Linked DNA regions of Pseudobacteriovorax antillogorgiicola. The main gene of each other region encodes a partner of the protein of the gene in region 2 in a complex. Links are inferred from orthologs where the notes say so. Each region holds a gene or a part of one and is shown on either strand. Other genes may lie near its edges.

Region 1 (3,041 bases), on a different replicon or contig from region 2:
TTGCTGAGAGAATACGAATTTACATTTGTAACAAAGGCAGATTTGCCTGACGCTGATAAGACAAAAGTCCTATCTGGCTATGAAGAAATCCTTGCCCGGAACGGTGGCGAGATTCTTAAAAAGTCTGACTGGGGAACTAAAAAACTAGCTTACCCAATCAAGAAAAACTTCCGTGGTCACTACGCGTTCTACGATCTAACAGCAAGCCCCGATAGCATTGCTGAGTGTGAGCGACTTCTTCGTATTGACGAAAATGTCCTTCGCTATTTGGTTGTAAAGATCGACGAAGACGTAAATGTGGAAGAGCGACGAGCTGAGCTAGCTAAGCTTGACGCACAGCAGTCTGAGGAGAAGTAATCATGAGACTTATCTTGAACCAAAACGTTGACTCCCTTGGCAACATTGGTGACATCGTTAAAGTAAAAGCAGGATATGCACGTAACTACCTGATTCCTCGCGGCATCGCGTCTGTTGCTAACGAAGGCAATGAAAAAGCATTGAATCAGCAACTCAAGGTTCTTGAGAAGAAAAAAGCTGAGCTTCTTGCTGAGGCGAAGAAGGCTGCTGCAGCTATTGAAAAAACTTCTGTGACAGTAACCAAGCAAGTTGGCGAAGACGAAAGAATCTTCGGATCTGTCACTACGGCTGAACTTGAAGAGCTGTTGATCGCTGAGGGTATCACGGTCAACCGCAAGGACATCAAGCTTGACGAAGAAGTTCGTAAAGTAGGTGTTTACGCCGCTTCAGTTAAAGTACATCCTGAAGTTGTCGCTAAATTCAAAGTTTGGGTTGTTGCCCAGTAAAAATAGGCGCTCCGATTCTGGGGCGCACTATGCTTCCTCAGGATCGCAGAGTTGACAGACTTAGATTTGAGTACAGATCAGCATCAGGTGAGTGGCAAATTACCTCACTCGGTGGATGCTGAAAAGGCTGTCTTGGGCTCTATCCTCCGTGACTCTGAGACCTTGTCAGTGGTGGAAGGGGTTCTGGAGCCCCGACACTTCTTTATTGATTCCCATCGCAAGATTTATGAAGCTATTTTTACGCTTTCATCGGCCGGTGAGTCGGTTGATATTGTGACGGTCGCAGAAAAGCTCCGTGAACTTCAGGAAGACGGCAAGCAGCTTGGCCCGTCATACCTTGTGGATCTTACCGAAAACTGTCCTGTTACACAGAATGTTGAGCACTATGCAAAGATAGTTAGGAACCACTTCTATCGCCGAGGCATCATTACATCATGTGAAGATGTGATTCAGGGTGCGAAAAGCTTTGACGGCTCCATTGAGTCGTTTATCGAGAAGGTGGAAAAGCAGTTTCTAGCTATTGCGTCAGAGTACGACAGCCAAGGTATCGTGACGGCAGACCGCGTTCTTGAATCGACGATTGAAGATATTCAGAAAAAACTGGAATCAGATGGTTCGTTAAGTGGTGTCACCACCGGCTTTAACGATCTTGATGCTCTGACTGGTGGTCTCCAGCCCAGTGACTTGATTATTCTAGCAGCTCGGCCTGGTATGGGTAAAACAGCATTGGTTCTGAATGTGGCCACGAATGCGGTTCTCGCTGGCAAGTCTGTCGTAGTGTTCAGCTTGGAGATGAGTAAAGAACAGCTCATGGCCAGGGTCTTGTCGAGTGTAGCGAGAGTCGACTCGTCGCGGTTGCGCAAGGGAGACCTTTCGGATGAAGAGCAAGATCGCTTGATGGAAGGTGCGCGTCGTATTTATGAGTGTAAGGATGCCTTAGGGATTGATGAAACACCTGGTATTTCTCTTATGGAACTTAGGTCTCGGTGCCGACGTTTTCACAAAGAGAATGGCGTCGATATGATTATTATCGACTATTTGCAGCTCATGTCTGGTTCATCACAAGCAAAGTCAGAGAGCCGTGAGCGTGAGATATCCGAAATCTCCATGGGCTTGAAAAATCTGGCCAAGGAATTGGGTGTGCCCGTGATCGCTTTGGCACAGCTTAATCGTGGTCCAGACTCTAGACCGGATAAACGTCCAAAGCTTTCAGATCTACGAGAATCAGGGTCGATGGAGCAGGACGCCGATATGATCTTTTTTGTCTATCGAGACGAGTACTACAATCCAAATTCAGAGATGGCAGGGATTGCCGAGTTGCTGGTCGCAAAAAACCGGCACGGTTCTCTTACTACTATCAAATTGGCCTACCAGCCTAACTATGTCTCATTCCAGAACCTCTTCCACGAATCGGACGACGCCTAGATTGAGTTTTTAGGATCGAGCTCAATAGCATCTAAATCCCGTAGAGCTTTATCTTTTTTCTGAGTGTGTTGCGATTGATGCCGAGGATCTTAGCAGCTTGGACTTGATTTCCACCCACTCGGCGCAGTATCTGAATAAGCAGCGGCTTTTCCACCTTGGACATGATCAGCTCATGGACATTTTCCGGATAAAAAGTACCAATTTGATCTAGGAAGCGCGATATTTTTAGCTCTACCACGTCTTCGATCGAGTATTTATCCAAGCGCTTGATCAAATCCACATCATCGATATTGATGCCGCGAGATGTCATATTCGCTGGTTTACTGGGAATCTGAGACTGTGACGATGAAGAGCCCTGGCCTGGACGAGGGGTCTGGGAGATGATTTGATCCACTAGTAATCCATCCAAAAAAGAAACCGACGATACCCGGTGCTGTCTGACCCTGCAAGAACAGGTGACGTTTTTTTATCAAGGCGGGGGATAGGCTGTCAACTTTCTGATGGAATTTAAAGATCTTGCTTGCTCGGCAGGCTTTTCCCATTTTTCGCAGAAGGGCCTGCGTTACAATCTTTAATAGTGAAACAAGCAATAGGTCACACTAACGTGTTATCATCTCTCAACTTTGCCCCTACGAAAGCCTTGATATGAATAAACTGGCGATGTAAAACCTTTTGAAGCAGTTTAACTATAGGATTTCTAGGCGGTATGGAAGTTAACCAAGAATCAAATCAAGCACCAAAATCAGCGAACGATAGCGATGCTCAAGAAGACAGTCGTGACAACCAGGATGCCAAGGCTCAAACAGCTGAGGT
Region 2 (3,857 bases):
GATGATGAGAATGCAAATTACTATGATAACGCTCGCTATTCTATGGCTTTTCTGCTCATTAGCGACGCCCAGCCTGGCACAAAAGTCTAAAATTCGCCAGGAGAAGCCGACTCGCACCTCATCCAATAAGTCATACAGGTCATGCAGGAAGGCCGCTGTCGCTGAAGCGAAGAAACTCAAGAGCAAGCGCCATCAAGTTCGGTTTCTCAAACAAGCCGCCAGCCGCTGTCGCGAGCGCCACCCTGCCGTATCTATCCTTACAGACTGCAAGCGGAACGCCATTCGTGCTTACAAGGACGATCGCGACTATCTGCCTGTCGCATTGAAAGAGTGTAAGGAGAAATATCAGTCATTTCTCTTTCAGCCAGACGAGAGCCTACCTTTTAGGGTCGACGAAGGTAGAATATTTTTTGCCGGGGTTGGCCTCAACAGTAATCGCGAAGTCAAACCGTCGAGCAGCAAGGAAGACAAGTCTGACAACAACGACATTGGTAACTTCGACTGCGAGTCTCTAGGGCAAACCTTTGGTCGTCATCTCGACCCCCAATTCCTACTGTTTGGTAACGATCCACGTTCGTATATTCCTCTGAAGCAGACCTCAAAACGCTCATTGCTTCGCGGACTCAAAGTTCAAACTAAAAAGAAGATGGAAGTGCAGGTAAACCCCTACCTTGGTCAGGTCTACTGGCACCGGCAGTCTAAATCTGTAACCAACTATTTTCCCTCAGCCTCATGTAGCTATGGGGGCGAGAACCAAGGCCTTTATGACGGCATAAAAATCTATTACCTGATCGATCTTGAGAAAAACATGGCGACCCCCTATTTTGGCATTGCCTTCTATCGAAAAGGAACTAATATACCGGTCTCCCAACTCATCGAGGAGGTGAAGACAAAGTTGGGTGAGGGGTATGTCACATCGAAGTCCAAAAGCGGACTCGACTTGGTCGCGAAAGCGGAAATCAAACGATTCGATCATGAAGGTGATCCCCGCAACCTTTGTCAGTTTCCCCGTAAACACAGGGTTATCGGTGCTGTAGCTGCCGATGATTCAGGGCAGTTTGCAGCTTATACGCTCCTGTCCAATATCGGGAATCTGTGCAAGTACGGAGACCGCTTTGCCAGCCGTCTCCTGAAAAAAGGTTTCAACTAAATAAAACTAATCAGGCCATCAGGCCTTTTGGAGAGTAAAAACATGCCAGGAATCTTCCTTCGAGGCGAGGAGCCCATCGAATTGATGTTGCGTAAGTTTAAGAAACAAATCGAGAATGCCGGTGTTATGGCTGATGTCCGTAAGGGTGAGTCATACGAGAAGCCGTCTGTTCGACGTAAGCGTAAGGCTGCTGCCGCTCGCAAACGCGCCGCCAAACGCATTAGGCGAATGGGTGCCTAGCCCTCTCGCCGTTTCCAAGTTCTTTCGATGTTAAACAACCCGCTCCCGTGAGGCACCCATGTCAGTCGATGTTGCCAAACGCAGAATTCTGGACAAAGTTCCCTTAGCTAGCTTGATCGGCGAGTCGATCCAACTTAGCACGCGGAGCGGGCGTCAGGTGGGGCTCTGCCCCTTCCATCAGGAAAAATCCCCGAGCTTCACAATTTTCGATGACCACTATTTCTGCTTTGGCTGCCAAGCCCGCGGTGACGCCATCGAATATGTCCGCCATACTCAAGGCCTGTCATTTATCGAAGCCTTGAAATACCTCGCTGAAAAATACGGCATCGAAGCACCCGAGCTTGAAGACTCTCGTAAGGCCCAAGAAAGCCGACAGCAGGCCACCAACTTGTATCGCATTCTAAAAACGGCACAAGCTTATTTTCAGCACCATTTGGAGCACCAGGGCTCCCAGGTGAGAACTTACCTTCACAAAAGAGGCTTCTCTGATGAGGCTATCGAGAAATTTGGCTTTGGCTACGCTCCTGACCAGGCCATGGGCTTGGTTTCGGCTCTGCTTAAGAAAGGTTTTAGCCTCAAAGACGCTACTACGGCTTCGGTTGCGACCCAGTCTCAACGAGACCTTAAAACATACGACTTTTTCCGCCATCGCTTAATGATCCCCATTAAGGATCACCACGGTCGCCTCATCGCCTACGGCGGACGAACCATGGGCGATGACCCAGCGAAATACAAGAACAGCCGGGAGACACCCTTATTTGATAAATCCCATGTCCTATACGGGCTGGATCGCGCCAAAGAGCATATTCGCAAGAACAAGCGAGCCGTGGTTGTCGAAGGCTACATGGATGCCTTGCAGCTTTGGAATCATGGTTTCGGCGAGACGGTAGCATGTTTAGGCACGTCTCTAACCCCCCATCATATGCAGCGTCTGTCAAATCTAACAGAAACGGTTTATCTTATTTTCGATGGGGACCAAGCTGGCAAAAATGCTAGTTTAAGAACGGTAAGCAATGCCATAGAACTTCCTAAAACCCAATTCAAAGTCGTGCGCTTAGCTGCAAAGGACGACCCTGACTCATTTGTTCGTCGGCAAGGCCCTGATGCATTTGAAGCTTGTCTAGGCGAAGCTCGGGACCTGCTAGATTTTGCTATCGTTAGCAAGGTCGGCGATGCTCATGACTTAGCCATACCCGACTTGATCCAAGCAGATATCATCCCCTGGCTCAAAAGCGTGCGCGATCCGGTGCGACGATCATTTCTCATAAACAAGGTGTCTCATCTCACCGGCGTCGACCGTGAGTCCATCCAACAGATTATGATTGCCCGACCGAAAGGTGCCTCAGCGCAGCCCAAACCTAAGCCTGTGGAAGCTCCTAAACCTAAGCAGGAAGCTATCAGAGCTGCCTACACTCGCAAGCTAACAAACATTGAATATGACTTTCTGGGCCATGTTTACTACTCCCAGCCAGAGCAGGTTGTCTTAAGCGAGATTGAAAGCTTGCTCGCGGTTGAATTGGAACTTGAACCCTTGTGGGTAGATCTTTGTCATGAGTTCCTGAAATGCCTGAAAAAAGGCATCTCTCCCGCAAAGCAAGACATATCATCATGGCATACATCATCCGAGTTGGCAGCCATCAATCTGATGAAAAACTTCCATGAAAAGGAGTCTGCCTTTCAGGCAGAAAATCGCCAGAGCCTCATTCAACGACTAGGCAAGTCACTTAGGCAAAAGCAGCTACAGGAAACCGTTTCAATCCTCAAAAAACGCCTAGACGACGCAGATATTCAGCAGCAAACTGAAATTTTATCAGCGATCTCGAAATTAAATGGTGAAATTCGTTCTCTTGAGAGGTAGGATGCTAGCTTATTTAAATGACAAAATCTTGCTTTTTTCTAACCGACCCGATATACATATTAGGGTGCGTTCACTGAATGTATACTTGCTTGGTTAGATCCCGAGCATTTTTTTTCTTCCAAAGAGACCACCAAAATTCATTTTCGGAGAGACTATCTGCCTATGGCTACTAAGAAAAAATCTGCCAGCAAGGCCAAAGAATCGTCTAAAGCCAAAACTGCCAAAAAGGCAGCCAAGAAGAAGTCTGCAAGCAAAACTACCAAAAAAGCAGCGGCAACAACGACTGCAAAAAAGAAATCTGCAAAAAAGGCTTCAGTGAAGAAGGCAACGGCGAAGAAGGCCAGCGCAACGGCAGCCGAAGGCGAGGACAGCGCAGCGCAGCAGGTGATCGGAAAAGCGAAGGCTCTCACAGGCAAGGCAGGGCAAACTAAGAATTCCGTGGTGCAGCAACTCGAAAATGAGCTTGATAAAAAAGGCACACTCACATTCAAAGACGTGAGCGAGGCCATCCCAGAAGAATATCAAAGCCCTGAGATGATTCAGGCAATATTGATCGATTTAAAGTCCAAGGGCGTCGCCCTTCAAGACACGGTGAAAGATGAGATCGAC

The links. Proteins that work in one complex are often made in the same cells at the same time.
Region 1: the proteins of dnaG (region 2) and dnaB are in contact, whole or in part, in a crystal structure (PDB 2R6A), measured with the Geobacillus stearothermophilus proteins. The link is inferred for Pseudobacteriovorax antillogorgiicola from one-to-one orthologs. Residues at the interface, in WP_049624496.1 of Geobacillus stearothermophilus: Lys456, Leu457, Leu458, Pro459, Ala460, Asn463, Ala464, Leu467, Leu535, Leu536, Ile537, Ala538, Gln544, Glu545, Asp548, Tyr549, His552; in WP_033016901.1 of Geobacillus stearothermophilus: Ser13, Glu15, Ala16, Gln18, Glu91, Leu92, Asp94, Ala95, Val96, Pro97, Thr98, Ala99, Ala100, Asn101, Tyr104, Tyr105, Ile108.

Annotation. Positions count from the first base shown.
Region 1 is NZ_FWZT01000001.1:277,434-280,474, reverse strand. What follows is about bases 43-3,041. They hold dnaB (replicative DNA helicase), read left to right. Parts: upstream 43-854; coding sequence 855-2,228; downstream 2,229-3,041. Other genes in these bases: grpE (nucleotide exchange factor GrpE), read left to right, coding at 2,935-3,041; B9N89_RS01450 (helix-turn-helix domain-containing protein), read right to left, coding at 2,260-2,622; rplI (50S ribosomal protein L9), read left to right, coding at 360-803; rpsF (30S ribosomal protein S6), read left to right, coding at 43-357. Also shown: more of rpsF, read left to right, coding at 1-42. UniProt on the Escherichia coli protein: The main replicative DNA helicase, it participates in initiation and elongation during chromosome replication. Travels ahead of the DNA replisome, separating dsDNA into templates for DNA synthesis.
Region 2 is NZ_FWZT01000002.1:226,011-229,867, reverse strand. Bases 928-3,848 are described here. They hold dnaG (DNA primase), read left to right. Parts: upstream 928-1,448; coding sequence 1,449-3,248; downstream 3,249-3,848. Other genes in these bases: rpsU (30S ribosomal protein S21), read left to right, coding at 1,193-1,390; B9N89_RS03390 (hypothetical protein), read left to right, coding at 928-1,150. Also shown: more of B9N89_RS03390, read left to right, coding at 11-927. UniProt on the Escherichia coli protein: RNA polymerase that catalyzes the synthesis of short RNA molecules used as primers for DNA polymerase during DNA replication.